One region of the Lactiplantibacillus plantarum genome, then DNA from elsewhere that is predicted to be linked to it. Evidence: predicted binding sites of a transcription regulator. Region 1 holds the regulator's gene; each other region holds the start of a gene.
The links. Region 1 encodes Rex, which represses fermentation and respiration genes when NADH is low (regulators of the CRP and FNR family bind a similar motif). Its sites were predicted from a motif close to TTGTGAANTANTTCACAA; they were not measured.
Positions count from the first base shown of each region.

Region 2: a site for Rex is predicted at 4,245-4,262, ahead of E5260_RS02515 (NAD(P)-dependent alcohol dehydrogenase). Genes of this name have one in related genera too.
Region 3: a site for Rex is predicted at 6,333-6,350, ahead of E5260_RS11715 (nitronate monooxygenase). Genes of this name have one in related genera too.

Region 1 is NZ_CP039121.1:2,650,394-2,661,348, forward strand. It holds gene E5260_RS12485 (phosphate ABC transporter substrate-binding protein) at 33-935, opposite strand; gene E5260_RS12490 (glycosyltransferase family 4 protein) at 1,260-2,357, opposite strand; gene E5260_RS12495 (APC family permease) at 2,573-4,408, opposite strand; gene groL (chaperonin GroEL) at 4,658-6,283, opposite strand; gene groES (co-chaperone GroES) at 6,339-6,623, opposite strand; gene E5260_RS12510 (CPBP family intramembrane glutamic endopeptidase) at 6,816-7,460, shown strand; gene E5260_RS12515 (redox-sensing transcriptional repressor Rex) at 7,625-8,302, opposite strand; gene E5260_RS12520 (ABC-F family ATP-binding cassette domain-containing protein) at 8,471-10,453, shown strand.
Region 2 is NZ_CP039121.1:567,337-578,291, reverse strand. It holds gene E5260_RS02525 (aggregation-promoting factor C-terminal-like domain-containing protein) at 1-379, shown strand, start outside; partial or broken gene E5260_RS02520 (iron-containing alcohol dehydrogenase) at 675-1,848, shown strand; gene E5260_RS02515 (NAD(P)-dependent alcohol dehydrogenase) at 3,076-4,197, opposite strand; gene E5260_RS02510 (copper-translocating P-type ATPase) at 4,560-6,485, opposite strand; gene E5260_RS02505 (cupredoxin domain-containing protein) at 6,485-6,754, opposite strand; gene E5260_RS02500 (cupredoxin domain-containing protein) at 6,770-7,144, opposite strand; gene E5260_RS02495 (mucin-binding protein) at 7,551-10,955, opposite strand, start outside.
Region 3 is NZ_CP039121.1:2,468,862-2,479,816, forward strand. It holds gene E5260_RS11700 (AAA family ATPase) at 14-1,945, opposite strand; gene guaA (glutamine-hydrolyzing GMP synthase) at 2,614-4,170, opposite strand; gene coaA (type I pantothenate kinase) at 4,264-5,193, opposite strand; gene E5260_RS11715 (nitronate monooxygenase) at 5,362-6,291, opposite strand; gene helD (RNA polymerase recycling motor HelD) at 6,585-8,891, opposite strand; gene E5260_RS11725 (DedA family protein) at 9,096-9,770, shown strand; gene E5260_RS11730 (GrpB family protein) at 9,904-10,857, shown strand; gene E5260_RS11735 (cation:proton antiporter family protein) at 10,879-10,955, shown strand, end outside.

The sequences.
Region 1 (10,955 bases):
GTCGAGCTATCGCTCGACTTTTTGTCTGTTATTTATTTTAAATTAGTGATTGCACCAGATTGGCCACGATCAACCTTCATCGAAGTCAATGGAATATATCCTAATTTCTCAACTAAACTACCTTGAACGGCTTTAGAAGTCATGTAAGTTAAGAAGTTCTTCAACTCCCCAGTTGGTTGCCCCTTAGTATACATGTGTTCATAAGCCCAAATCTTCCACTTGTTCGTCGCTACGTTAGCTTCGGTTGGTTTGACGTTATCAATAGAAAGCGCCTGAACGTCACTCTTAACGTATGAGAATGCTAAGTAACTGATGGCACCAGGCGTGGTGCTAACAATTTTTTGAACGGTCCCATTCGAATCTTGTTCTTGGCTAGTTGCGACCTTCGCGTTGTCTAATCCCCATTTTTCAAACGTCGCCCGGGTCCCACTACCTTGAGCACGGTTAACGACGGTAATCTTTTCGTCCTTACCGCCAACATCTTTCCAGTTAGTGATCTTGCCTTGGAAAATCTTGATAAGTTGTTCTTTTGAAATATTAGTGACATCGGCATCCTTATTAATAACGGGTGCCATCCCCACAACAGCCACTTTATGGTCAACTAACCCTTTGGCGTCTAACCCCTTTTGTTCCTGTGCAAATAAATCAGAGTTCCCAATATTGACTGAACCCTTCGCCACCTGACTTAAGCCTGCTCCTGAACCACCACCCTGAACGTTAATGGTCACGTTAGCATGTTCGTTCTGGTAAGCCTGTCCAGCCTGTTCCACTAATGGTTGTAAAGCGGTTGAACCAGTTGCAACGATCTTAGTAGTCTTGGAACTACCACTACTGCTACTAGTACTCTTCGTACTTGTGGCTGAGCTACTGCCGCAACCAGCTAGTAAAATGGTCATCGTTACTGCCAATGCGCCGAGTGTCAGTGCTTTTTTCATAATTGAAACTCCCCTTCTTCAATTGACTATCAAAATTAAGCAACCAACCCGGCAACCATCATAGCAAAACTGGGTAGGAGTGCTACGACTAGTGATGGAGCAACATCACCGTCCGACGGTTACACGTAATTGATTGCTTCGGAACATGCTTAATATTACTAATCGTTTGTAAATTGTGAATGACGATTGTGTAAATTGCTTGTATAGTTTTGGTAAAGTTAAGATTGATGAACCAACTGATGACCAACTAAAAACAGGCATCACCGCTAATCACACGGTAGATGCCTGTAACACTTTAATAATTTTCAATGATTTATTTGGTTTTTAATGATTACTCTTGGAGGTCAAACGCGCGACGGTCCGTTTGATCCAATCCAGTAGCGGTTGCCGATTGTCACCAGCTAATCCGATTGCTTCAACGAATAACTCTAGCCCAAATAATAAACCAATCGTCAATAACACAGAACCCCAAATAGATGAGATCGGATAGAGCAATGAAATAAATGAGAAAATAAGTGCAATCCCATAAATTACCATCACAGTCTGTCGATGGGTCAATCCTAATTGCATCAAGCGGTGGTGCAAATGATGCTTATCCGCTTGCGAAATGGGCTTCTTATTCAGGATCCGTCGAATCATCGCATACACCGTATCCGTAATTGGCACTCCCAGGATCATAACCGGAATACCAACTGAGATTAAGGTGACATTTTTCAATCCAAATAATGAGAACACAGCCGTCATAAAGCCGATAAACAACGAACCGGTATCACCGAGATAAATTCTAGCTGGAAAGAAATTATACGGAAGAAAGCCAATCATCGCCGCAACTAAAGTAAAAATCAACAACGAAACGAACATATTAGCATTCAAGAAGAACAACCCGATGATTCCCATGGTACTCAACGAAATAATCGAAACACCGGTAGCTAGCCCATCCAGTCCATCAATTAAGTTCACCGCGTTCGTGATAGCCAGTATCCACAGTAAAGTCACCGGTAAACTCAGCCACTGAAAGTGAATCAGCCCCAGCAACGGGAACGTGAAGGTCGTCATTCGGATACCACCAATAAAGTAGACCTCCAAAGCGGCTAACGTAATCCCTAACATTTTTTGCCGTGGTTTTAGCTCATAAATATCATCGATAACACCAGTCGCAATAATGATCAGCTCACCACCGAGTAGTGCGAAAAAAATGCGACTGGGAAACTGGTGCATGAGATACAACACAGTCGTCCCAACGGTGTAAGAGATAAAAATAGCCAAGCCTCCCATTGTCGGCATTGGAATTTTATTGACCCGTCGTACATTTGGTTTATCCACGGCACCAATTTTAAATGCAAGTTTCCGCACAAACGGCGTCAAGATCGCAGAAAGTATCATGGTCGCCACTAGGCTTACTAGGATTTCAAATCTGATCATTTGTGCGTAACTCCCTTCTCACTCTATTACGATAATTATACAAATCCCAGTGACGCTTGACAACTCGCTTCACTAAAACTTAGTAAAGGCAACACAATTCGTTCACATTTGCCGGTCACTGGGCTGATTAAGTATCTAAATTATAACCTTAGTTACTCATATTATGACACAAAAATAAAAACCCGGTAGCTATACCGGGTTTCAATACTAAGTCACTATTCTTTTAAATGGTAATTATAAGTTGAAACAATAATATTTTCACGAGAATTTAATACCGCTCGTAATCGGAGACTCGTTTGATTATGCAAAATATTCTGCCATGGTTTCTTCGGCACGAATTGTGGGACAAGAACCGTTGTCGAGAAGTTGCGTTCCGCTGCTCGTTTAGCAATCACATCGCAGAATCGTAACGTCGGTGTTGCAATCGACCGATACGACGAATGGATGTCCACGAAACGGACGTCTGGGAAGGTCTCTTTGAACTCTGCCGCCGTCTTGTGTTCCTTTTCAGGGTTCTCATCAAAGGACACGTGCATCGCAATGACGTAATCTCCGATGGATCGCGCGTAGTTGACTGCTTGAGCAGTTACCCGCGTCACATTCGAGACGAGGACGATCACCGTTGCACCGTCATAATCATGAATCGCCGCTTTTTCCTTGGCAACCACGCGTAACTGGGCCGCAACCCGGTTATAGTGCACGTGGATTCGGTAGAACATGTACAGTAAGAGTGGCATAACGATTAAGTATGGCCAAACATTGCCGAAATGTAGCAAGAATAGGAAAATCACTAGGAGAATCGAAATCAACGCCCCAAGTAAGTTTACCGCCGCCTTCATCCACCACCATTGCCCCCGTTCGCGGAACCAATGAATAATCATACCAGATTGCGACAAAGTAAATGGGACAAAGACCCCCACCGCATAAAGTGGAATCAAAAGCGTCGTCTTCCCATGAAAGATAAAGATCAACGCAATTGCCCCGACCGCCAATGAGATAATCCCATTGGAGTAGCCCAAGCGGTCCCCACGATCCATGTAAGCATGTGGTAGAAATTTATCTTTAGCCAAGTTATAAGCTAAAATTGGAAAGGCTGAAAAACCAGTATTTGCCGCAACGGCCAGAATTAACGCCGTCGATAATTGTAACAAGTAGTAGAATAAGCCGTGACCAAAGACCGCCGTAGCAATTTGTGACAAGACGGTATTGTCTACTTGTGGTTTAACGCCTAAGTAATAACTTAAATAAGTAATACCACCAAAGAAGACGGCCAAGACTAATGACATAATTGCTAACGTGTTCGCCGCATTCTTGCGTTTCGGTCGTTTGAAGTTTGGCACCGCATTACTGATTGCTTCCACCCCAGTCAGCGAAGACGAACCGGAAGAAAAGGCCCGTAAGAACAGCACCAAGGTCATCCCTTGAACCGGTGCTCCAACTGCTGCGGAGGCGTGGTAAGTTAAGTTACCACTCGCAATATTCATAACGCCCCATAGAATCATGCCGATAATCATAATAATGAAAAAATAAACGGGAAACGTTAAGAATGATGCGGATTCGCGCATTCCACGCAAATTTAACGCCATGATGGCGATGACAATCAGTACGGCAATCAATACTTGATAATTAGCTAGCGCCGGAATCGCCGACGTGATTGCTTCAGTACCAGAAGTGACGGAAACCGCTACGGTCAGCATATAATCAACCAGCAGTGATCCCCCGGCAACTAACCCGGCTGGCCGCCCCCAGTTCGTACTTGCCACCACGTAGGCGCCACCGCCAGATGGATAAGCCCGAATAATTTGTCGGTACGACATCGTAATAGCAAACAACAGCACTAACACAAGCGCCGCCACGTACAATTGATACATCAACGCGGCCGCTGAAAGTGTAATCAAAACGGTCGTAATCTGTTCAGTACCGTAAGCCACCGATGATAGCGCATCTGACGATAGCAGCGCCAGTGCCTTGAACTTGGTGAGTGCTTGCCCACCCTCGTCCATGGTTTTTAACGGTTTCCCAATAACTAACCGCTTTAAATAACGCCACATGATAATAACTCCTTTATTCCAAAATAATTATCCCAAAGTAAACTGAGTCAAAGTAGATTCTACTACTTTACCCTGCCAAATACTACCAGTTAAATGTCGGGTGCTTCACCGCACCCACATTTTGCGTTAACGACTAATCCTACCGCTCTAATATGGATAAATCAATACCTTTATTCTAGTCGATTCACACCCTAACAGCACTAAAAAAGCACTTACTCAGCCGAGTAAGTGCTTAATGTTACGATTTGTTTACATCATACCGCCCATACCTGGGTTTGGTGCGGCTGGTGCAGCTGGTGCATTTTCTTCAGGTTTTTCAGCGACAACGGCTTCAGTCGTTAAGAGAAGGGCTGAAACAGAAGCGGCATTTTGTAAAGCAGAACGCGTTACCTTAGTTGGGTCCACGATACCAGCTTTGATCATGTCAACCCATTCATCAGTTGCGGCGTTGAAACCAACACCTGGCTTTTGTTCCTTCATCTTTTCAACGATAACAGAGCCTTCCAAACCAGCATTTTCAGCGATTTGGCGAACTGGTTCTTCCAAAGCACGTTTAACAATGTTGATCCCAGTTTGAACGTCACCAGTTTCCTTCAATGCAGCAACATCTTTGATAACGTTAATCAAAGCAGTACCACCACCAGCAACAAAGCCTTCTTCAACGGCGGCCCGAGTTGCGTTCAAAGCATCTTCAATCCGGTATTTACGTTCCTTCAATTCAGTTTCAGTAGCGGCACCGACACGAACAACGGCAACCCCACCAGCTAATTTAGCTAAACGTTCTTGTAACTTTTCTTTGTCAAAGTCAGAAGTTGTTTCACCGATTTGGTTACGGATAAATTCAACCCGTTCTGAAATAGCATCCTTGGAACCAGCGCCTTCAACAATGGTGGTGTTATCCTTAGTAACCGTAACTTTGTTGGCTTGACCTAATTGATCGATGGTCGTGTCCTTCAATTCAAGGCCAAGGTCGTCAGTGATAACCGTCCCGCCAGTTAAGATAGCGATATCTTGTAATTGTTCCTTACGCCGATCACCAAAACCGGGTGCCTTAACGGCGACAACGTTAAACGTCCCACGCATCTTGTTCAAGACTAAGGTTGGTAAAGCTTCACCAGAAATGTCATCAGCAATGATCAACAATGGCTTGCCTTGTTCAACGATGGATTGTAATAGTGGTAAGATATCTTGAATGTTTGAAATCTTCTTATCAGTAATTAAGATATATGGATTGTCAAGATCCGCTTCCATCTTATCATTATCAGTAACCATGTATTGTGATAAGTAGCCGCGGTCGAATTGCATCCCTTCAACAACGTCTAAACTAGTATCAACACCACGTGATTCTTCAATCGTGATAACACCGTCATGACCAACTTTTTCCATGGCTTCGGCAATCAATTTACCAGTTTCTTCACTTGCTGAAGATACAGAAGCGATTTGCGCAATATCTTCTTGCGTCTTAACTTCGTGTGCCATAGCGTGTAATGAGTCAACCGCCGTCTTAGTAGCTTCTTCAATCCCACGACGAATGCCAACAGGGTTAGCACCGGCCGTAACGTTCTTCATACCTTCATTAACGATTGATTGTGTTAAGACCGTTGCAGTAGTCGTCCCATCACCAGCGATGTCATTAGTCTTTGAAGCAACTTCAGAAACTAACTTAGCACCCATGTTTTCGAAATGATCGTCTAATTCGATCGCCTTAGCAATCGTTACACCATCATTAGTAATTGTTGGTGAACCATATGATTGTTCCAAAACAACGTTGCGACCCTTAGGACCTAACGTTGACTTAACTGTGTCAGCTAATTGATCGACACCTTTTAGCATCGCTGAACGTGCATCTTCAGAGAACTTTAATTCTTTAGCCATTATCTCTATTCACCTCATGAATTTAATTTATTTTAAGTTGCGCAATTTAAATGGATTAGTCTTCGATTGCAACGATATCTTTTTCGTGCAATACCAAATACTTAGCACCTTGATACTTGACTTCGGTACCGGCATACTTATCGAATAATACTTGATCGCCGACCTTCACGCTGGGGTCAACTTTTGTCCCGTTATCTAAAACACGACCGTCATTGACGGCAACAACCTTACCGCTTTGGGGCTTTTCCTTAGCGTTATTGGCAATGACAATACCGCCAATTGTTTGTTCTTCTTCTTCTTGTTGTTGCAAGATAACGCGATCTCCTAATGGTTTTAACACGTGAATCCCTCCATTTATTCTTTTTTAGCACTCCTCAACCTCAAGTGCTAATTACATTGTCAACTATATCATTTTAATTCAAGATTGCAAGTGATTTGTCAATTATTAGTCAAAGAATGTCAAATCGACTATAATGAATACTATTGAAGTATCAATAAATCTTAAATCAAACTTTTAAAAGGACGTGACTTGATGGTTAATCGCCGCCAATCAATCTTTATTCTTATCATCTACTTTATTATTTACGCACTACCGAGCGTCCTTGTGACTGCTTTCCATCAGCTAGGGGCCCAAGTATTCGTGATTCAAACGGTCGACTACTTAGTCGGTGCAATCCTACTCATCTGGTTGGCGAGTCGCATGCGGACAAAAAACGTTGTTGAAAAACAACCAAGTAACTGGTTCATGACGTTCATCTGGGGATTGATCGGTCTTGTCCTAGTCATCGTTGGTCAAGTCATCATTTTAAAAATGACGGCTTTACTGGGACAGTCAACAGCGTCAACCAACACGACCACCCTCTTAACTGTTGGGCAACAATATCCCGCTTTCTTCTTAGCCATCATTGTCGGTGCCCCGATTATGGAAGAAATCGTCTTCCGCAAAGTTATCTTTGGCAATCTAAGTGCGGTTACTGGTCAGATTGGGGCGGCCTTGATTTCTAGTGTGCTATTTAGCTTTGCACATGCGGATGGTCACTTTATCCTCTATGCCTTTATCGGGTTATTATTCTGCTGGTTATACCAGCACACCGGTCGGATTCAAACATCGATGACGGCTCACATCCTAATGAACGCATCGGTTGTGTTACCCACATTATTAGGCTTACTGCACTAGTATCATTACTAGGTAGCGCTAACCTAGCGTTTCAACGTTAATTTTCACCGAATATTTATACGTTACAATCAATGATTCGTGATCTAAGTATGTTAAAAAGGCTTTCCTGAATAATTCAGAGAAGCCTTTTTATAGCCATTTAATTTCAAAGATAAAGCGAGTTATTAATCTTCAGTCTCATTTTCATCGTCATTACCATTGTCACCTAATTGCTGACCGTAATGTTCAATGAAGTAGATCAATGTTTGTAATTCGTTGGTCAAATCAACGTTCTGAACCCGTACTGTCTCAGGAACGGAGATTCGTAACGGCGTAAAGTTCATGATTCCTTTGACGTTTGCATCAACCAAGTCATCGGTAATTTTCTGAACAACCGTGGTTGGCACCGTTAAGATAGCAATCTCAATCTGTTGTTCGATCAATTGCTTTTTGAGCTCCGTCATTGGGTACACTGGAACCCCACTTTGGACTGTATTGGCAATCGCCTCGTTGACATCAAATGCTGCTGAAATGCGGACATTACTGTTTTTGTGAAAATTAAAGTTCAGTAGGGCGTGGCCCAAATTACCGACCCCAATTAAAGCAACATTCGTTAAGGTGTCTTGATTTAAAATCTTTTTGAAAAATGCAAGTAACGTTTCAACATCGTATCCATACCCTCGTTTGCCGAGCGCCCCAAAATACGAGAAATCTCGCCGAATCGTTGCTGAATCTACTTTAACCGCCTCGGACAACTCGGTCGATGAGACCCGCTTCTTATCTGCATCTAGCAAGATATTTAAATAGCGGTAATAAATCGGTAACCGTTTTGCCGTTGCCCGTGGAATTTTTGTTTCTGCCATTCGGACGTGTCCTCCTAATTAAAAGTTTGTGAATTTGCTGACACTATTCTAGCATAACGCGTGACTTTGTGAAATAATAATTACTTATTATTCCGAATAATTGGGTCAGGCCGTTACAATATGCTACAATTATGTCACGAATTAAATGTGAAAGGAGCTTAATAAAGCGTGATTTTACTACAAGTACAGCAAGTTATGCGGCGTTTTGGCGCCGATGTCTTGTTCGATAACGTACAAATGGATATTCAAGAACACGCTCGGGTGGCCCTCGTCGGTCGAAACGGGGCCGGAAAATCAACCTTACTTAAAATGATTGCCGGCGAAACGGTACCGGACGAAGGCCAGATTTCAATGCGCAAGGGCTTAACAATCGGTTACTTGGCGCAAGACCAAGGACTGGATAGTAACAATACGATTTGGGAAGAAATGAGTAGTGTCTTTGCTGAGTTACATGCCATCGAAAAACGGATGCACCAGCTCGAAAATCAATTGAGCGACCCCGCAATCATGAATGATGAGCAGGCTTATCAACAGACCCTGAAAACCTATGATCAGATTCAAACTGAATTTCAACAAAAAAACGGGTACGGCTACCAAGCTGAGATTCGGGGCGTGTTGCACGGCTTCCAATTCGACGCCGAGGTGTACGATAAGTCGGTGACGGCACTATCCGGTGGACAAAAGACCCAGTTGGCCTTGGCCAAGTTGTTACTTGAAAAACGGGACTTGCTTATCCTTGACGAACCGACGAACCACTTGGACGTCGAAACCCTTACTTGGTTGGAAAGCTATCTCCAGTCTTACTCTGGTGCGCTGCTAATCGTTAGCCATGACCGCTATTTCTTAGACCGGGTCGTTAACGAAGTCTATGACTTATCACACCATGAAATGGTGCACTACACTGGCAACTACGACCAGTTTGTGCAAGAAAAAGCGGCTCGAATCCAAGCACAATGGAAACATTATGAAAAGCAACAAGCGGAGATCAGCAAGCTTGAAGACTTTGTTAATCGTAACATCGTGCGTGCTTCTACGACAAAACGGGCCCAGGCTCGGCGTAAGCAGTTAGCAAAGATGGACCGCCTTGACCGCCCTGATAGTGACGAGAAGACTGCCCACTTTGGCTTTCATGCGGCTAAACAAAGCGGCAACATTGTGTTGACCGTCAAAGATGCAGCCGTGGGCTATGATGGTCAGATTCTTTCGGAACCCGACAACTTGAATATTAAGAAACATGAAGCTATTGCCATTGTTGGACCGAACGGTATTGGAAAATCGACTTTCCTAAAGAGTATTTTGGGACAGATTCCATTCATTAAAGGCCAGGCCGTTTTTGGCACCAACGTCGTTACGGGCTACTACGATCAAGAGCAACGTAATTTAAACGACAAAAAAACCGTCCTCGGTGAACTTTGGGATGAACATCCCACCACTCCTGAAAAAGACATTCGTACCATTTTGGGCAGTTTTCTCTTCACTGGTGAAGATGTTGATAAACCCGTTCATGCCCTATCTGGTGGAGAACGAGCCCGGTTACTGTTGACCAAACTTGCCATGCAAAATGACAACTTCTTAATCTTAGATGAACCAACTAACCACTTGGATATCGATAGCCGTGAAGTTTTGGAAGTCGCCCTCAACGACTTTGACGGCACCCTTTTGTTCGTGTCACATGACCGCTACTTCATTAACCAAGTCGCCACGAGTGTCGTAGAGGTTTCTCCGGAAGGCACGGAACTCTTCTTAGGTGATTACGACTACTACATCGACAAGAAACAAGAGCAAGCTGAAATCGCGGCTGCGGCTGCTAGCCAAGCGGCCGAAAAAGCTGCTGAAGCCGGTGCAGCGGATTCAACCAGTGCCACAACTGCTGCTCCCCGCTCCAAAGGCCAGCAAAATTACCAAGCCAGCAAGCAGCAACAACGTGAAAAGCGCAAGCTCGAGCGCTCAGTTGCCGCCCTGGAAGAACAGATGACTGCCTTAGATGAACAAGCCACACAGATTCAAACTGAAATGGCGCAACCTGAAGTATCGGCCGATGTTGGTAAACTACAAGACCTACAAAAAGAACTTGAAGCCATCAATACTCAACAAGAACAAGTTGAAACCGAATGGACCGAACAAGCTGAAGCTTTAGAAGAATTGAGCTAATTTTCCAATGACTCATCAGATAAAAATAATAGTCGCCTCAAGAATTAATATAATTCTTGAGGCGACTATTATTTTGCCCCTATCCGCGGCATAAATCATGATTGAAAGGTGCCGGTTAGGTGGGTTCCTGTTCGTCAGCAATGCGCGTCCGATTCCGACCTCCGGGGCTGGGTGACAATTGCTGGAACGTAAGCCGACGTCGATTTGAGTCTTATTCTAAGCCGGAAGGAACCCACTTCCAGCTAAGAATAATTTGGCTACTGAGCATTGTCACCCAGCCCCTCCAGTCGGGATGCCGCTCGAATGGCTGATGAACGGCCACTGAACTCGGTACAATTTGTCGTTGGCTATTTTGATACTGAACCCTTTAAGTCAAATATCAGAGTGCCTTCTCCACTTTTTCGAAATATTCAATTATTACTACGGTAATTCAGAAATAGTGAGTTATCACAAGACCTTTTCAATCTGACAGTTGATTGATAAAATTAACGTTTATGAAAAA
Region 2 (10,955 bases), 1.2 Mb from region 1:
TAAAACCATGTTGCTATTAGTTTTGGCTAGTTGTGTCTTCGGGGTCGTCGTTAACGTGACTACTAGTCTTGGACCACAAACCACAATCACCGCCCAGGCCTCCAAGAAGCTTAGCCAAGCCCAGCAAATTGCCAAGATCAACGCCAAGCTTTCGAAAGCCAACCGCGCTGCCAAAAATTGGATCGCCTATCGTGAATCTGGATACAGTTATACGGCTCGTAATGGCCGCTGCTACGGTCGCTATCAATTGTTGCGCTCATACTTACACGGCAACTTGTCACCCGTCAATCAGGAAAAACGTGCTAATACCTACGTCGCCTCGCGCTACGGCTCCTGGGTCAAGGCCAAACGGTTCTGGCAACATCATCACTGGTACTAACCCAATTTTTCTATTGGATCACACTAAAAAGACGACTAATTACTAAGATTGTGAATCTTTGTAATTAGTCGTCTTTTTGTAGGCAGTAATATAAAATAGCATGAGGACTATAGTTCACCGTCATTTAACACTTGGTTACAACAGGTATGCCGTGATTGCCGCACCTTTTCTAAACGATATTGTGAAAAATATAATTAATTAGCCAAAAAGTATTGCAAATTGTAATTATTACGACTATAATTTGATTCGTAAATTAGTAATGATAGCGATTACAATATAAAAAGAGGTTATTAATATGACTGAACGTAATTTTGATTTCTTAATGCCTAGCGTTAACTTTTTCGGTCCTGGTGTCATTAGTAAAATCGGCGAGCGTGCCAAAACTCTTGGTATGCACAAGCCAGTCATCGTCACCGACAAATTTCTTGAAAGTCTGCCAGACGGCGCCGTTGCTCAGGTGCGGCGGTCACTGGATGCTGCCGGGATTGACTACGTAATTTATAATCAAGTTGAACCCAACCCTAAAATTCATAATATTCAAGCTGTTAAAGCCTTATATCAAGCCAATCAAGCGGACTCCCTGATTACCATTGGCGGCGGTTCTGCCCACGATACCGGAAAAGGTGCCGGCATCATCATGACTAACGGTGACGACATCACTAAGTTAGCGGGGGATCGAAACACTCAAGAATGCCCTACCACCACTGATTGCGGTCAACACTACCGCTGGGACTGGTTCTGAATTGACCCGTCACTGTGTCATTACGAATGAAGAAACGCATTATAAGTTCGTCGTTGCTTCATGGCGTAACATGCCACTCGTGTCCTTTAACGATCCCACTCTCATGCTAGATGTTCCTAAGGGACTCACGGCCGCAACTGGCATGGATGCTTTTGTCCAGGCTATCGAACCCTTTGTTTCTGTCGATCACAATCCGATTACCGATTCACAGTGCATCCAGGCCATCAAATTAATCGAAACATCATTACGCGAAGCCGTCGCCAATGGGCATAACCTAGAAGCCCGGACACACATGGTCGAAGCTGAAATGTTAGCCGGCATGGACTTTAACAACGCCAATCTAGGTTACGTGCACGCCATGGCCCACCAGCTCGGCGGCCAATATGACGCGCCCCACGGTGTCTGCTGCGCGCTGCTCTTACCCTACGTTGAAGAATATAATCTAATCGCGTGCCCCGAACGTTTCGCCGAGCTCGCCAAAATTATGGGCGAAAACACTGATGGCTTATCGACTCGTGATGCTGCCGAATTAGCTATCAAAGCGATGAAACAACTCAGCGAAGACGTTGGCATTCCGCATTCCATCAAGGAAATTGGCGCCAAGATCGAGGACTTCGAACACATGGCGACTAATGCGCTTAAAGACGGTAACGCCTTCTCTAACCCACGCAAAGGTACTAAAGAAGACATCATCAAGATTTTCCAAGCCGCATATGATGCCAAGTAATCCCCCATTCAAAGTTAACTAAATCATTCACAGCAAATAATCGGTTCAAGAATTCATAGTAAATTCTTGAACCGATTATTTGATTGGGACCTCTCTACAACTCGAATCGTTACTCGGCAATGCCATGCACCCCACGTTTGGACGCGCTATTCAAAATAAACACCGCAACAATAAACCGACAAACACAGATAAGAATATCTATCAGAACACGCATTGTGCAAATTAATTTGTCCTGATTTGTGATTAAAACGTGCCAAGTTTAGATTGTTATTCGTCAGCCAGTGCGCGTCCTATTCCGACCTCCGGGGCTGGGTGACAATTGCTGGAACGTAGCCGACGTCGATTTGAGCTAACGCCCAACCCGCGTCATCTCAAATACGAGTCTTATTCTAAGCCGGAAGTACCCCACTTCCGACTAAGAATAATTTGGCTACTGAGCATTGTCACCCAGCCCCTCCGGTCTCAAGAGTGTGAGGGGCCACGAGTTGAAGCCGAGCATTGCCTAGCCAACGGATTAATGCGGTTTTGGCATTAGTCCGTTGGCGTAGCAAGCACAGGCTTTAGTGGCCCCGAACACGTTTCGGGAAGCCGCTCAAATGGCTAATGAACGACCACCGAACTCGGTACAATTTGTTGTTCGCTATTTGATACTGGAACTTTAAACAAAGCGTTAGGTGTATTAAGCCCTCTGTCAAGAGCTTAAATCTTACTACACCAATTCAGGATTAGTGAGCTATCTCAATATCATTTTCACCCTGACAGTTGATTGACAAAATTATGGTTTATGAAAAACAATGACGAATTCACCAAAAGTTGGGTACGCACATGTCCGCCATTCGAACACTGTCCCGACTGGAAGGCGTTTCGGCCAATGCCCAGTGGTGAAATTTCACTTAGCAAGCGTCCTTGGCTTGGTTAGTGAAAGGCCAGTATTTGAGACGTGGGCTTCGGCTTAAATCTGTGCCCACCACGTTCCGGCAGTTGGCAGAAATGCCTGGAGGTCGGTGTAGGACGAACTAACTAAACAAGTTTACGCTGAGTCGAACTTTTTCCCAGCGGTCCATAGCTGGCTGTTTTTGAATTTAAGAACCGGCACGTTTTAATCACAAATTATGCAAGCCGTCCAAGCGGCTTGTGTTTAACGCAAAAAACAGCGATGTCAAAATCAACTTTTGACATCGCTGTTTTAGAAGTTATTCATCATAACTGATGGCACCCAGCCGGCAGCTATTTCCCCGGTTGATAATCTTCATCAATGATCAAGACAGGTTTGATGGTCTTGCCGCTACCTGAATCAGCATTAGCTTGATTAATATCCTCAAACTTATAGAACTTTTCGGTCTTTTCAAATGGGAACATGCCATGTTGATAGAAATCGATTAACCGTGGAATATCAACGCCAGGGATGGCATCACCCATGTTAACACCAATGACTTTCTTATCATCAACACACAAATCGTTCCATGAGCTAATGGTGATATTTTTGGCCGTAACGGCAATCAAAGCAGCAGTCCCACCTTGAGCAAGTGCGTGGATTGCAGAAACCATAACTGGTTCTACCCCAGTCGTATCAACGGCAAAGTCGACCCCGTAACCATGCGTCAACTTCTTGATTGCTTCAACTGGATCTTCTTCCTTACTGTTAATGGCATGAGTAGCACCTAATTCTTTGGCGAGTTCTAGCCGTGAATCAACAATGTCGACCGCAATCACTTCGGTACAGCCGGAAATCTTACCAGCCATCATTGCCGCTAAACCAACCGCACCAGTCCCAAAGACTGCAATTGTTTGTCCTGGGCGCGGCTGTAAACTGTTCAAAACAGTGCCACTTCCGGTGACATAGCCGCAGCCTAAAGGTCCCAAGCGACGTAAATCTAGTTCTTTTGGTACTTTAACCGCATTACGTTGGTCAACTACCGTATGAGTCGTGAAGGAAGATTGGTCGAACATATCACTGATATGGTGCCCGTTTTCTTGGAAATGGTCGGAACCATCGGGACGAGTCCCACTCAAGTTATAGTCGGCATAATTCCGACATTTAGTTGGCATGCCTTTCAGACAGTTATCACATGTTCCGTCAGCGTAAAATGATAGAATAACATGGTCGCCCACTTCAAAATTAGTTACTTCTGAACCGACCTTTTCGACGATTCCAGAACCTTCGTGTCCTAAAATTACTGGATAACCTAACGACGCATCACCCCGCCGAATTGCTTCATCAGAATGGCAAATTCCAGTCGCAACCATTTTGATTTGTAAATCAGTTGCTTTCATTTCAGCTAATTCAATATCATCTTTAATGACAAATGGATCGTTTACTTTATCAACCACTGCTGCTTTAATTTTCATGTTCAAACCCTCGTTTCAAATAGTATGTAAACCGCTTACAATTAATATTGTTACACAATACACAATTTGATTCAAGCGCTTACAAAAGCATCTAACACCACACTTATCTCCGTTAAATGGGCATTCTTCTAATTTTACACTAACGATATGATACTTAATTAGTGTAAATCTAATACTCTTTTTTACTGATTGTGAAGAATTTATAGCCAGTTTTCTTCCTTAAATTGTCGACTCAAAAAGCGGGTGTCGCCTCCAGCTCAACAACGTGAACTGGCGTTAGACACCCGCATATTTTGTACCATTAACACACATTTCTGCTTGTTTAACAAGCACGATTTCATCCGACGCTATCTGCTCATCGTCTACGCAGGTTGGGCGTTCGAACTGATCTTAGCTTTATTTAGCAATACCGAACTCGTGACTACGGACAATGAACTAAAGGCCATTGCTAATCCGGCCAATTCGGGGCTAAGCGTCAGCCCAATGGCAAAGAAGAGGCCCGCCGCGACTGGAATCCCGAGCACGTTGTACACGAAAGCCCAGAACAGATTAAGTTTGATACGGTTAAACGTCTTCTTACTCAATGCCAACGCCCGGTCAACATCACGCAGATCGTTCTTAACAAGCACGATGCCACCAGCATCGATTGCAATATCAGTTCCGGAACCCATGGCAATCCCAACATCCGCCGTCGTCAACGCGGGGGCGTCATTAATACCATCGCCGACAAAGGCCACCTTGCCAGCCTTCTGGAACGCGTGAACGTGCTCAGCCTTATCACCTGGCAGCACATCAGCAATCACTTCATCAATACCGACTTGATCCGCCACAGCTTGTGCGACCCGTTCGTTATCGCCGGTTAACATGACCGTCTTCAAGCCACGTGCTTTCAAACTCGCAATGGCTACCTCAGACGTCGATTTGGCGACGTCTTGAATGGCAATCAATCCAATGATTTCGTGATTTAAGCCCACGTACACGACCGTTTTCGCCGCGTCCTGAAGCTCAGTGGCTTGGCGTTGTAATTCAGCACTAATCGGCTCATCAGTTAATAATTTATGATTACCGACCACCGCTAATTGGCCCTCAACTTGAGCAGTCACACCTTTACCCTCGATGGCTTGGAAGTTCGTGGCGGTTGGTGCTTGAATACCACGGGCCGTGCCGCGTTTTAATATTGCCGCAGCTAAAGGATGTTCCGAAGCCGCCTCTAAGCTAGTGGCAACGCGCAGTACTTGGGCTTCGTCGCCGATAACATCGGTCACTTGTGGGTGACCAACCGTAATCGTTCCCGTCTTATCAAAGATCACCGTTTTAACGTCATTGACAGCTTCCAAGACCTCACCATTTTTAATCAGGATCCCCATCTTGGCACCACGGCCGGTACCGACCATTAGTGCGGTCGGCGTAGCTAAACCTAGCGCACACGGGCAGGCAATCACGACCACAGCGACCGCAAAAATCAAGGCATTCGCGAGGCTAGCATTCAAGAAAACATACCAGGTCAAGAAGGTAACGATAGCAATAATTAGCACAATCGGCACAAAGATATCAGAAACTTTATCGGTCAGCTTTTGAATCGGTGCGTGACTGTTTTGTGCTTTTTTAACGAGCTCAACGATTTGAGCCAGCATTGTCTGGTCACCGACCTTGCTAGCTTTGAACTGAAAGGTCCCATTACTATTAATCGTTGAACCAATGACAGCGTCCGCCACCGTTTTTTGAACCGGCATACTTTCTCCCGTCACCATTGACTCATCAACCGTTGAGCGGCCAGTTGTAATTACACCATCAACGGGAATTTTTTCCCCTGGCTTGACCCGAATAATGTCGCCGACCACTACTTGATCCAACGGCACTTTTACAAATTCTTGATCGCGTAACACTTCCGCTTCCTTGGCTTGTAAGCCCACTAGCTTTGCGACCGCGCTGGACGCGTTGTGCCGCATTCGTTCTTCAAAGACTTGGCCGAGCAAAACGAAAGTGGTCACAAGTGCGGCACTTTCAAAGAAGACTGCTTGCCCTGTTGCCATTGCGTATAAGCTGTAAAAATAAGCCGTCGCAGTGCCAATCGCCACCAAAGTATCCATATTGGCATGGTGCTTAGTAAAGGACGCCCACGCACTTTGCAAGAACGGCCGAGCCGAAACAGCCATAATGATGGTCGTCAGAATCAACTGCGTCCAATCACCACCCGGGAGCATCCAGCCAAAGGGCATCAAAATCATATTAGCCAGTAGTGGCAGGGAAAATATTAATGAAATCCAAAACCGTTTCGTCGTGTTCATTACGCAATCACCACCTTGCCACTCACCATGTCCATCCCACAACTAAAGTAAAATTCACCGGCTCGATCAGTTGGTACCGTCACCGTTTGCGGTTGGTCAAGGGGTAACTCAGTCGTAAAGTGCAAGTCGGTTGAATGTACTTGCTCTAAGCACCCCTGCGTACTCGTGCGCGTAAACGTTAATTGGGCCGGTACACCTTGTTGTAACGTTACTTCTGCTGGGTCATAATGGCCGTCTACTGTAATATTGATTTGTTGTCGTGCGCTCATTTGATTTTCCTCCCACTATTTAATGATTAATTTTCCATGAAACATGTCCATCCCACAGGCCCATTGATATTCGCCAGACTTACTCGTATCAATCGTAATTGCTTCAACTTGATTTTGTGGCAATTCCTGATTGATACCGAAATCACTGAACACCACGTGATCCAGACAACCAGATGCATCTTTGCGCGTAAAATTAAGTACCGCCGGAACCCCTTTTTTCAACACGATTTGCTCTGGCGAATAGCCACCCTTAACCTCCACATCAACCTGCTGTAAATCATCAACCGCACTCGCGGTGACCGTTGTCGTAGCATGCTTCCCGAAGAACCACCACAGAATAAACCCAATTGCTAACCCACCAATTAATAAGACTAATACTTTAATCATCATTTTATTCGTCCCTTTCTCATTATCGTTTACACTTGTAATCTATATGTGTATATTAATCTTTTCGTTTACAATTGTCAACGATAAATGTTGTTTTTAGGCATAACCCTTAATTTTTTAAACGCCCCACCCAGTTGCTACTATCATATGTCTGACATTTAGTGTCACTACAAAAAGTGCCGCGTACGTTCCTTTGCTCAGTTATTAGTCGCCATTTCGACCGGTCAACTGACCGCATCAAAAGTACCAACGACGATATCACAAAAGGCAATCACTACCGTTTAATAAGAAACGTCAGTGATTGCCTATATTAATCATTCAAAACTAGCTGTCCCTCAAAGGAACGTTAACCCCGTCAATCCCGGTTCCTAAAGATCCGCAACTCACAACGGGTATCATCTCACAACTGTTAATCGCGGGACTTAATCTTCAGCCAACCTAAAATTGAACTCAATGCTAATCCAATCATCCCCAAGAGTGATAATTGCGTATTCTGCTCGTCCGTCTGGGGAAGGGTCGTCATCCGATGATGCTTAGTGGTACGTTTTGATACCGCCGGTGCACTAACCCAACCAATACCTGAAACGGACGCAGCTGTTTTCTGCTGATTCGTCTGCACAACGCTTTGATCTGACTCTGCTTGTGATGGCTGTGACGTCCGTGATTGTTCAGCCTGATTACGACTCAAATTGGCTTGATCACTTAATCCATCTGGTTGCTCAGAATCAGCTGGCTGACTCGGTTTTTGCAGTTCCCCTGGTTTTTCGGATTGACCCGGTTCTTCCGGTTGACTCGGTTGCTCGGGTTGACCCGGCTCTTCTGGTTGACTTGGTTGCTCAGGGTGCCCCGGCTCTTCTGGTTGACTTGGTTGCTCAGGTTGACCCGGTTCTTCCGGTTGACTTGGTTGCTCAGGTTGACCCGGTTCTTCCGGTTGACTTGGTTGCTCAGGTTGACCCGGTTCTTCCGGTTGACTTGGTTGCTCAGGTTGACCCGGTTCTTCCGGTTTGATTGCCGATTTCTTGTAAGTAACCACTACAACCTGATCGGCAGTTGTGACACTCACCTGCTGGGCTGCCACTTCTGTTAATGTGGTCGTGGCACCCGCTACAATTGGTGAAATAACGCCCGCCATTTCCGTTACCGAGACTGGTACCCATTCTTGGTATGTCACTTCGCCCGTCACTAAATCAATCATCGCATTGCGTTGAAATTGGACGGTTTGTAGGACCGAGGCTGCGGCTGTCGTGCCATCCTCATAAACATAGTGAATGATTCTAGTAACGGTGTGCGTTAAATCGGTGTCGCCACCCTCATCTGGAAACAAGATATTCGGATTGTCAGGATCAACTGGCTGTCCTGGTCGAGCAGGATTGCCTGGTGTTACCGTAATAATACGATGGTCATAAGTCACGATTGTCGTCATCAGGTCCGGATCAGTAATCGCGACCGTTTGAGCCGCTACAGTCCTTATGTCCGGATCAGTATAGCCTTGGACGACTAGCGTTGGTGACGTTACCGCGGCAAATTGACCACTGCCAACTAAAATCCACGCATAATCAGCTTGACTCGTATCAACTAATCCATCACCGTTTAAATCATAGCCTAAACATTTGCCAGTCTTTTTTTCAATAATTGCTGTTCGTTGGTAAATAACCAATTGCTGGACGGTCGTGGCAATCGATTGATGGGTCTGTCGATCAATATAGCTGATAACGCGCCGTTTATTTTGATACACCGTAACGGCCTGAGTTGCTAGTCGGTAATAAACATTGATCGTAACATCTTTATCATCGACCCCAGCAACCATCTGCTCCGGCACTACTTTTAGGTCCGGCGCTGCGTAGCCCTCATGGCTCAGATCTGGCGACTTAACCGCGCCAAACCACGGCCCTGAACCAACAATCAACCATGCTTCATCTGCCAATTGTGTCTCAATCTGTCCGTCCCCGTTGGTATCGTAGCCAAGTATCGTTCCGTCATGAGCAACCACAGCTAATAATTGATACTTAACCGTTTGAACAACAGCATGTAGTGACGCGATGGGTTGCAGTGTTCCACCATCGATATAGTTAATCGTCCGGGTAACCGTTCGCTGCGTCGTTGCAATATGCGTTTGTTGCTGATACTTGACAATTACATTTGTATTCATCGTTCTATCACCACCATTAATGATCACTGTTTGCCCCGCAACTACCGGAATATCAGGAGCTTGATAACCCTGCGCAGATAAGTCTGGTGAGACAACCTGTACCCAATCTTGATCCGTTGGCGGTACTAACAGCCATGCAATTGTCCCATCACTAGTATCAACAATTCCGTCGCCGTTTGTATCATAGCCGAGCAATTCATGAGTTTTAGCATTAAAAATGGCAAATCGCACGACCCGTACATTTTGTATAACTGGGCCAGCAAGCACCGCCCCAGTTCGCTCATCTTGGTAATTGATCGTCCGCGTTATCGCTGAATATTCCGGTATCCGGCTGATAGGTATTATGGGCTCATGCGATGGTTGGACGTTCAACCAAGTCGTTGCAGTCTGATCGCCAAATTGGTAAGTGATTAGATAGCAATGCTGGCCCGCAATATGTGTATCAACTGCATTCAACCCTGATAAACGTGTCCCAGCCGCATCTGTAATCGTGATCTTCAGTTGCCCGGTTGCTAGTAGATGGCGAAAACCAGCTAAAGTATCAATGCTCGTACCATCCGACTTAATCACTGCAATTAAGTAATCCAACGGGTCATCAGTAACCACTTGACCAAAACCATAATTATGCTCGTTTTGGCTCGTAATCGTCTCTCGAATAGCACTGTCAACATCGCCATATCCATATTGTAAAACGGCCGCTGAATCAACATTTTGATTAGTTGTAAAGACAGCATGTGGTGCCACGATTTTACCAGTTATCATCGTGGTATTCTGAATACGCATGGCATGATTGAAGTTCCAGACTAGATTCGGTGTACTACTAGAAAAACCGCCACCAATGGTTAACGCTGGTGCTGCCGTGACGACGTTATAAATAACCACATCATCATTATTAAAACCAGTGGTCCGAATACCACTGTGCCAGTCATTCAAATCAATATTCACGGCATAATAATGGTGTCCTTGATAAGAGCCCAAATCAGCAGTTCCAGACTCACCAATCAGCATCTTACTCAACGTGCCACCATTAGTTGCCGATAAAATGGTTCCTGCAGTAACTAGTTGATCATAAAAGTCACTAATATTGATCTGAGCTTGACTAAATTCTTGCGCATTGATTAACGAAGAATCAACCGTAACGCTCGGTAAACCTTTGATTGCACCATTTCCTGTTGGCCGAGGCTTCGTAAAATCCATATCCTGATTAGCTACGGGACGGTCCACCAATCCATTGGTAGTTGTAAACGTGATTGTATTGTTTGTCACTGACAAACCACCGTTTATGATGGTCTCCCATTCATCATCCTGGCCAGAACGAATTGTCGCCCCCGTATTGATAACGTGCAGACCACCACTAATCGTAGCCACACTACCATCAAACGAACTATTCACAATCGTAATTCCTGTAAGTGCAATAATTCGATACGTGGACAACCAATCTTGGATCAAAGCAATCAAAGCCGCTTGCCCATGCTGTTTGGCATACTGATCAAGATAGTTCTTATCGGCTAAGTTCTTTGCTGTTGTCAAAAACGACGAAGCGGTGACTGTCCGTTGCTTGCTCGGCTGCTTTGTTGCAACTGGTATGTTTATTGACTTAGTGACATTTGTTTTATTCAATGCCCTTTTCTCAACCCTGCTGCTCATTTGATCAGTTGCCGCTAC
Region 3 (10,955 bases), 180 kb from region 1:
TCCTCTGTTGTCACTATAACATTGCAGCATCAATATCCTGCTGCTTAATTGCAGAAAGGTCTTCTCCTTGCTGGCCGGCGACACGAACAGCAAATTTCCTGATTAACCTTTCATTAAGATTACGAACCCAGCGGCCATTACTATGATCGTGAGAAACATTAAAATTATGCATAACTAAGTCCGTGTATGCAGTTTTATCCACAATATAATTTTTAGCCTTTAAGTCATTCCAGCCAATTTCAATTAATTCCTGGGGTGTATAATCTTCAAACATAAAGTGATTAGGAATCCGGCTTCGCAGTCCCTCATTCATTTTTAAGAACTTTTCCATACGATCGGTATACCCAGCGAAAATAACAACAACATCCGCACGATGATCCTCTATGAATTTTAAAATCTCATCGATGGCTTCCCGTCCAAAGTCTTTCTCATCCCCGTTAGCTAGCGTATATGCCTCATCAATAAATAGGACTCCGCCAAGAGCAGACTCTAGAACTTTACGAGTTTTTATCGCAGTTTCGCCAATATAACGTCCTACAATGTCCGAACGTGAAACCTCGACAAATTTCTGATCGTTAATGATTCCTTTGTCAAATAAAATTTCACCTAAAATACGTGCAACGGTTGTTTTTCCTGTCCCCGGATTACCTAGGAATAGTGAATGTAGTGTCATGGCATCACTACTTATCCCTTGCTCCTTACGCTGCTTATTCATTTGGGCTATAGCAATAAATTCATTAATCTCCGATTTAACTCCACTAATCCCTATCATTTCATTGAGACGATCCAACGCAGGCTTTTTACCAAAATAACTCACTTGACCCTGCTTGTCCGCGGAAATGTAATGATTTGTTTGATCCACCACAAACGTCCCATTGTTTAAATTATATTGGTAGTAATCTAATGCTGTCTTACCGATATCTACATTCCGTTCAAGTTTCAAATTTGGATTTGAGATTTGTCCAAAAATAATATGGCAGACCTGAATATTAGAGCGGCCCGCAATATACAAATTTACTTTGCCGTTGTCACGCCCTAGAATAAAAAAGCGATTTCCAGTGACTTGTGTTCCATTTTCGATTGCAAAGCTTTCCCGAATCAGTGTTTCGTTAATATTAGCCGTGGTGTGATCTAAACTAACTGAATCCACTTGACCACCTTTAAGTGTCATTTGACTGTTTAACACCAATAGAGCCATGTCAAACTTGGGCTGATTAATAGAACAATCTTGACAGGTTAATTTGGAATCACATATATGAACGCATGGATACACTTCTTTAGACAGAATTTTTCCACCCGTTAAAGTTGACGATATTAATTGGATAGTACTTTGTTCATTTCCGTTAAGCACACAACCGTCCGTGTATTCTAGTTGACTTTTATGACATAAAAATTGAGCATGCTTCAAATACACCTTTGCACAAATCCATGAATTACGAATAGTCAGCTCAGAATTCTCGACGTAAATACGATGCTTTCCATCTGAAATTTTGCTAGCTCCGACTGTTACATTCTTTAATTGTACATGTGAATTTCCACTAATATACACAATTGGATAGTTTGTTCCAGTCGTTGATTTGTTAATTAAGTAAACATCTTCAGCAATTACAGTTGAACCCATACGCACAGTAATTGCATTACTCTTATCAGTATTTTTCTGAATACAAATATTTTGCAACGTTACTGTAGCTCCATCCTTCACTACAATACCATCGATTGTATTGGTATAGATATGTTCATTCTCTCTATTTTCAACGTGACCCTGAATTGTAATACTTTTAGTAATAACTATAGATTGGTTATTTTGACCGTTGAACGGATCAAATCCCGCCTCAATCTCAATGACATCTCCATCACTGGACGCTTCAATTGCCTGATCAAAATCCCACGTTGACCGCCGACCAAACAGATTTTTCTTATCAGGACCCACTAGATAATTACTCATGACCCCTCCTCACTCCTTTTCACTCACTATTCTATACTAACTACACTATCACCTTTGTATCGTGCACTGCAATATCACTAGTCACAAATGTCAAAAAATGTCCTACTAATGATAAAAAATAAAATTATCACTCAGAATTTAACCTTGATTGCACTAACTTCTGAAAACAAACCATTCATAATCCTATTACACCATCGATATTACGCCTGCATTAAATCTGAATTAGTACGCTTAAATAAAAGTTTGTTTTTTAATAAGCTTCATTCAATTCTTTGTAAAAATCATTACCACTTTCATAACTTAGAAATTATTTTCTGGGTTCTCTTTGATTCACTCTTCAAAAGTGCTAACAAACTCTTTGTGATTTGGTTCATCAATTATCAATTAGATTTAGTCTTAAACTTCTGTAATTGCCATAACAGTTCTTCCACACTCTATATGATACATCTCTACTTACTTACATTATCCGCAATGTTTTGTGAACAAACAAGAATCCAATAAAAAAAGAATCGTGCAAATCCTTAATCACTCCTAAGTGACTAAAGACCTCCACGATTCTTAGTGAGACTGTTGATAGGAAATCTTTCAGATTCGCCACCAATTCATCCATTTTATAAGCTCACAAATACTGTTAAATCAATATTACGATTTCATTTTTATATGATTTTCTATTCCCATTCAATTGTCGAAGGTGGCTTACTCGTAACATCGTACACGATGCGGTTAACGTGATCGACTTCATTGACGATCCGCACTGAGATCTTTTGTAAGACATCCCATGGAATACGTGCAAAGTCGGCGGTCATACCGTCGATTGATGTCACGGCCCGAATACCAACGGTGTAATCGTAGGTCCGGCCGTCACCCATGACACCGACTGACTTGATGCCTGGTAATACGGTGAAGTATTGCCAGATTTCACGGTCCAAGCCGGCTTTTTTGATTTCATCACGTAAGATAAAGTCACTATCGCGCACGATTTCTAACTTATCTTCCGTAATCTCACCAATAACCCGAATTCCGAGACCAGGGCCGGGGAATGGTTGACGCCAAACAAGGTCAGACGGCATCCCTAGCTTTTCACCGAGTTCCCGTGCTTCGTCCTTAAATAACGTCCGTAGCGGTTCAATCAACTTGAACTGCATGTCTTCTGGCAAACCACCAACATTATGATGTGACTTGATTGTTTGGGCCGTTGAAGTCCCACTTTCAATCACATCGGTGTAGAGGGTCCCCTGTGCGAGGAATTCCATCCCGTTTAACTTCGTGGCTTCTTCATCAAACACTTGGATAAATTCGTTACCAATAATCTTACGTTTCCGTTCAGGATCACTGACACCAGCCAACTTGCTTAAGAAGCGGTCCTTAGCATCAACTTTGATGATGTTCAAGCCGAACTTACCTTCTAGGCTCGCCATAACTTGATCAGCTTCGCCCTTCCGTAACAAACCATGGTCAACGAAAATACTTGTTAATTGCGTGCCAATGGCCTTGTGCAATAACACACCGACGACACTGGAATCAACCCCACCGGAAAGTCCCAGTAAGACCTTTTTGTCGCCAACTTCAGCGCGGATCTTTTCAATCTGCATATCAATGAAATCATCCATTGACCAGTTAGCTTCAGCTTGGCAAACGTCAAATGCAAAGTGCCGTAGAATATCATTACCGTAGTCCGTATTCCGAACTTCAGCATGGAATTGAATCCCATATAACTTCCGGTCAACATCTTGAATTGCCGCAATCGGGCAGTTCTTAGAAGTGGCCACCACGTCAAAACCATCAGGTGCTTGAGTAACCAAGTCACCATGACTCATCCACACTGACTGTTCAGCTGGCGTGTCCTTAAATAGGGTCGCCGAGTCACTCGTCACGTCAATGTTCGCCTTGCCGTATTCACGGTTATCAGCTGATTCGACCTTCCCGCCCGCAAGCGTGTAGGTCATCAGTTGCATGCCGTAACAAATCCCCAAGATTGGTAAGCCCAACTTGAAAATCTCCGGGTCAACCCGAAAGGCGCCATCATCGTAAACACTGTTGGGGCCACCAGAAAAGATAATACCTTTCGGGTGACGGGCCTTGATTTCTTCAGCGGTGATCGTGTTCGGAAGTAGTTCCGAATAAACGCCGAAATCACGAATGCGCCGGGTAATCAATTGATTATACTGACTACCGAAATCCAATACCAAAATGGAATCGAAAGACGCGGTATCCGTTTTTGCCAAGTTGTTCACTCCTTTGGATTAATTAATGCTCAATAGGTCTATCATACTGATTTCTAAACGTTCGGTCAACCAGTATGAGAAATTTCTTAGGTGCTAATATTTGCGGAAATACACGGCATCAATCACATGATGCGCAACTTTGTGCAAAATTAAATCCGCACGATTACGGGTTGGCAAGATATAATCATTCAAGTTTTTCAAGTTAACCTCTTCCCAAACACGCTCGGCCATCGCCATCGCGTCCTTCGGATCACCGATCGCCCAAGGATAGAAATAATTCGTCGGATCCTGGAAAGCCGTTTTCATCAGGGCCTTGAAGCGTTCTAAGTACCAATCTTCAATTAAATCGGCATCCGCATCCACATACACTGAGAAGTCCGTAAAATCACTAATGTAGATCGCCTGATTGCTTGGCAATTGCAACACGTTAATCCCTTCAATAATCAAAATGTCAGGATGCGTGATCACGTCAAAGCGGTTTGGCACAATATCATAAGTCTGATGAGAGTATACCGGGGCCTTCGCTAACGGCTTTCCGCTCTTCACATCGTTCAAGAATTGGATCAGCCGCGTCATATCATAGCTTTCCGGAAACCCTTTACGTTCCATCAATTGCATCTTTTTGAGCTCGGCATTCGGGTATAAGAAACCATCCGTCGTAATCAATTGCGTCCGCCGGTCTGGATATAAATATTTAAATAGAATCTCTAATAACCGTGCTGTGGTGGTCTTGCCAACTGCCACACTTCCAGACACTCCAATAATAAAGGGTGATTGGCGGTTCTGGCGGTGTAAAAAAACGGACTCCGTTTCCCGCCATGACAAGTAGTGTTCATACTTGGCCTGCAACAAATGCGCAAACGGCATATAAATATCACGGACATCGTCGAGACTAATCCGGTCATTAAACGCCTCAATTTCGTGCAAATTGGCTGCGGTCAATGGTACTTGATGCTGATTGTTACGATAAAATTGCTTCCACTGTTCACGTGAGAAGCGATAATAGTTCATCTGATCTTCCATGATTTCTGTCTGCCACCATTACTAAATTAATGGGTTGATTATAACATGAAACCCTTATCAAACGCTGATTAAAATTCAAATTAACCGGATTCCTAATTGATAGCCAATAACCATTAATAGCTCGATACTAGTTAACGCTGACCTAGTACCGAGCTATGCTACTGTATCTTATTCGATTTTCAGTTGTGCCGCGACCTCACGAGCCTGACCAAATAACGTCGTAATAATTTCCTTGACTGGCCGAATTGTCGTCATCATCCCCGCCACTTCGCCAGCCATGGGCGTACCATGTTCCATATCGCCATCTTCAACGGCTTTCGCAAATGAACCGTCCGCTAACGCGTGTAATTCTGCTACCGGCGCGTTAGTTTGCTCCAATTGCAAGTATTGCGCCAACATCGGGTTAACTAGCGCCCGTACCGGATCGCGCTGGCTGCGGCCAGTCACGATTGTATCCGTGTCACTGGCAGCCAATACCCGTTGCTTATAACTAGCTGGAACCGGGCACTCCTCAGCTGTCAAAAAGATCGTGCCACACTGCACACCCTGGGCGCCCAGCGCAAACATCGCCGCAATCGAGCGGCCATCACCGACACCACCAGCACCAATCACCGGAATATCAACAGCGTCCACGACTTGAGGTAATAATGCCATCGTTGACGTTTGACCGATATGTCCGCCTGATTCTTGACCTTCAGCAACCACCGCATCCGCACCGGCCGCCACCATCTTATGGGCATGGTGGACCGAAGCAATCACTGGAATCACTTTAATACCGGCCGCGTGTAGCGGCGGAATATATGAAGTCGGGTTACCCGCACCAGTCGTCACGACCTTGACCCCCTCATCAATGATGACTTGGGCCAGTTCTGGACAGTTCTTCATCTGTAACATTAAATTGACACCAAACGGCTTATCCGTCAGCTTGCGGGTTGCTTGGATCTCTGCTCGCAACTGTTCGGCAGATAACCCCGCTGAACCTAAAACACCGAGTCCCCCGGCTTCCGAAACCGCCCCGACTAATTCATGGGTCGCAATTCGCATCATGGCACCAGAAAAAATGGGATATTGAATACCTAACATTTCAGTGATTGACATCGTCGTTTCCTCCTCAGGTCACTAACAACCGTTCTAACTAGTTGTTAGTATTTTCACGATATTGTGTGCCTAGTCAGTATTAAGGCCATTGTCTCTCACCGACTACTGCACTTGATGAGTTAATTTTAACGCTTATTCCATCGCTATGATAGCGTTTTCTCAGCTATTCCGACACACTTCCCCAACTGTTCCACCACTGATCATCCTGACACACCTTAAGATTTCCTTCACAAGTAAAACTAAAAAAATACCACTCCAGGTGAATGGAGCGGTACTCACTGTCTTAAACTGACTTAAACTTTTGCTTCATTTAATGTATACAAGGCGTGGTTCACCCGCGCTAGTAACGGTGACAAGCTACCCACCGCGACTAACGTTAACTCGTGCATGGCCCGTGAACAGATTGTATATAATAGTTGCCGTTCATCTTCACGTTGGTAATTTTCCTGATTAGCGTTCCACACGATGACCGCGTCAAACTCCAACCCTTTTGCTAAGAAAGACGGGACTACAATGACACCGGGAGCCAAGCGTTGATTTTCAGTTTGAATCAACGTAACCTGCTCACCACGAGCTTTCAGGGCCTTCGTGAGCGCCTCGCATTCTGCTAAGGATTTCCCGATAATTGCCGTCGTATCACGTTCAGAATCGTTCATCGCTAGCTGATCAACGACTTGATCAACCCCCGCTTCAAAGTTAGGCGTCACAACAACATTTGGCAAGTCGCCCTGACGATCAAAAGCCGTGACGGCTTCACCATTGACTAAAATTTCCTTGGTGAAATCAGTAATCTGTTGCGTTGACCGGTACGATTTAGTCAATTGCACGACCCGCGTCTTTTCAGGGTCAAATAACGTGGCCAATTCATTGATCAGCGAATGGCTGTTTTCCTTGGTAAAAATCGCCTGGTTCAAGTCACCGAGCATTGTGAAGCGAGCTTGGGGGAAGCTAAACTTCAAGAAAGCTAACTGAAAGGCATTGTAATCTTGAATTTCATCCAAGAAGACAAACCGGATGTCACGCTGCCCGTGCTTTCCGGTCATTAGGTCATGCAGGTACATGTAAGCTGAGACCGTTGTTAACGAGATATGACGTTCCTTAATCTCGGCTAGTTTCCGTTCAACCGTAGCATCCCAGTCAGCAGCTGAGATACCGTGATCAGCCAACTTGATGATCTTCGGTACTTCGCGTAAGAAATGCGCGTACTGCATGTTGATGCTCAAGAAACGGTTACGCACGATTTGCGTCCGGGCTTTTCCTAAGCGTTGCATCACAATTTTACGTGCTAAGAATTTAAACTCTTTATCGCCATTCTTAAATTCCCGCGGCTGATTGCCATATAATTGATTGATCTCTTCGCGTGATAAGTCTTGAACCGCTTCTTCGACCCACTTGGAACGCATCTCCGATTCAACCTTGCGATTCAAAATCTTGATTAATTCTTCCTTAGTTGCTGATAACCGGTTCGCTAAGTGGTAGTTTTCGTTGAAAGAGTAGTAAATCGATTTAATCTTTTCCCGGGAAATAATCACTTCATCGTTCAACGTAATGTTACGGAAACGCATGTCCGCTTGTTCCAAATGTCGGCCATACGTGGTAACCGCGTTGAAGAATGCGAGGCTACCTTCCAACTTCGTAATCTTTGCCATCTGCGGTGTATTTTCAGTTTCAAACCGCTGCTGTAAAGTTTCAACTTGCATGTGTGGTAACCGGTACGATGCGTATTGGAAATAGGTCATCTGAACCATGTTTTGTTCACCCAGTTCGGGCAATACTTGGTTAATATAATCATTAAAGAGTTGATTTGGTGAGAACAAGATGACTTGTCCGGCCGTCAAATTACCCCGGTAACGATACAACAAGTATGCGACCCGTTGTAAAACGGACGAGGTCTTCCCGGAACCGGCCGCCCCCTGCACAAACAGGAGGTCAGAACTCGTATCCCGAATAATGGTATTTTGTTCCTTTTGAATCGTCGTCACGATACTCTTCATCTTCACATCGGACTTTTCATCCAACACTTCTAGTAGCATCGAGTCACCAACGGCTTCATCAGTATCGTAGACTGTCACGATCTGGCCATTCTCAACCATCAACTGCCGCTTCAACTTCACATTAACGGTCTGCTCACCATCCGGAGTCTGGTACGTCACGTGCCCTAACCCACCGTCATAATAAATACTGGAAATAGGCGCTCGCCAGTCGTAGATCAAAAAGTGATCCGGCGTGTCAGAAAATGAACTGAGTCCGATATAAATCGTCTCAGGCTTAGGCTCACCAGTCTCATGAAAATCGATCCGCGCAAAATAAGCATTCTTTTCCAACTTTTTTAACGTCGATAATTGCTTAGTCGCGTGCTTCCAACTATTCTGCCGCTCATCCATCATCTGTTGTTGCTGCCGCACGGATAATCCGGTCTCCATCATGCCTTCGTAACTATCCGTTTTAATATTGATGTTATTCAGCAAGTCACGTTTAATATCGGCCTGATCTTTTTCCGAGCGCGTAATGGTTTGGCTTTGTTGTTCTTCAGCCACCTTAATTTTCGCAACCACATGATCTAAGTGTTCCTGTTCTGCAGCTTTAATTGACTTAGCCATTGAACGCCCTCCATTCCTAAATATCGAACAATAATTTTATCACTATCGGCGGCCCGACTCAATTAATAACCCATGGCAGCCGCCAGTTTTTGATTTTTTATGCAAATTTGTTTGAACATTGGTCTATCAAAGTTACGATTGTGTTAAACTGAAAGAAATGTAATCGGTTACATCTGTTTTTCAACCCGCAGACGCTTATAATAAATGCAACTTAAATTGGAGGTGGCGCCGTTGGTCAATTTAATAACCATTTTAACCCATTTAGAACAAAGTATCGTCCCACTATTAACCACGCTTGGTAGTTGGTCTTACATCTTATTATTCGCCGTTATCTTTCTTGAAACGGGCATGGTCGTTTTCCCATTTCTTCCCGGCGAATCATTGATCTTTCTCGCCAGCACGATGGCTGCAACTCACAGCGACGCCCTCAGTATTCAGATTCTGGTGCCAGTATTCTTTGTGGCTGCTGTAATTGGCGACACTGTCAATTTCGAAATTGGCCGCCACCTGATTCGCTTACCGTGGTTGCAACGCCACCTCCCCCAATCCAAGCAACAACGCGCACAACAATTTTTTGCTAAGTATGGCGCGAAAGCTGTCATGTTTGGCCGCTTTGTTCCACTCGTGCGGACCTTTGTCCCGCTGAGTGCCGGGGCCGCTAAAATGCCGCAACCGACCTTCGCTATCTGGAACTTAGTTGGCGTTGGTATCTGGGTCAGTGTCGGCTGTTCACTTGGTTACTTCTTTGGCTCGATCAGCTTCGTACAGAACCACCTCTCGCTCTGTTTTCTAGGAATTATGGCCGCCGCGCTCATTCCAGCCACAGTGGTTGCGCTGATTAAGACCTGGCGACAACGGACAACACTCAATCTCAAATAAGCGCCACACACAACACGGTTGATCTGCAATCGTGTTTTTTTTATTGCTTCTCGCTTTGAAAGGCACGTCTTTCCTTTTCAAAACCACTCAAAAAGTGTATCCTTTCAATGACTTATTCGAGTGGAGGGATTCTATGCAACCAATTCAATTAACTGCCTATCAATCTGACTGGCAAAAGCAAGCAATCGAGTATCAAACCTTGTTACGCCAGCAATTACAGGCGAATCTATTAAAAAGTAGTCACGTGGGTAGTACGGCCATGCCCCAATTATTAGCGCGTCCAACAATTGACTTGGCGTTGCTTGTTAAAGATCAGGCGGCTGCCGTAGCTACGTTACACGCACGACCGGTCGCTGGAACAACGCATACTTACGCAACGCAATTAGCTGCTAACGACATCCACGTGATCATTACAACTGATGAACAGCATTATCAGCAATTGCTCACTTTCCGGGATTATCTCAATGCACACCGGACAGACGGCCGCAAGTATACTGCCATTCGCGAAAAAGGTGTGCGCAATGGGCAAGCCGATCTCGCAGCCTACCTACAAACGAAAGCAGCATTCATGGCAAGCATCAATGACAAGGCCCAAGACTGGTTAGCCACTAAGGATCAGCATGAACACCACGACCGGACCGTCCGTGCAGAACTCGTCAACATGTGCCTCATCACCAATCCAGCGACCGGCGATGTCCTGGTTGAAAATAAGATTGACGCGCAGTGGTCGGGGTTAACTTTTCCCGGCGGCCATGTTGATCGCGGTGAATCACAAGTAACCGCGATGAAGCGTGAAGTATTAGAAGAAACCGGCTTGCACGTCGATCAATTGAAATTAGTCGGCACCGTAACGTGGGTCGAAAATGCGGACGGCGACGTGTCACTTGGCACCTTATACACCACTAGTCACTATCACGGTGATTTGCTAGCCGGCTCATACGAGGGGGCCATTAGTTGGCAACCATTGAGCCAACTGACGCCTGACAAATTAGCCCCTGGTGTCGACCAAATCCTGAAAGTTTTCACCGATGCACATGCTAGCGAAGCTTTCTGGGGCTTTGATGATGATCAGCTCCGTGTGTACTAAAACGAATCGAGGTATTTATTCATGGATCAAGTTTCCTTAGTCATTATTTTATTAGCCGCATTATTAATTCCGCTTATCATGGCTAAATTCAAAATCAA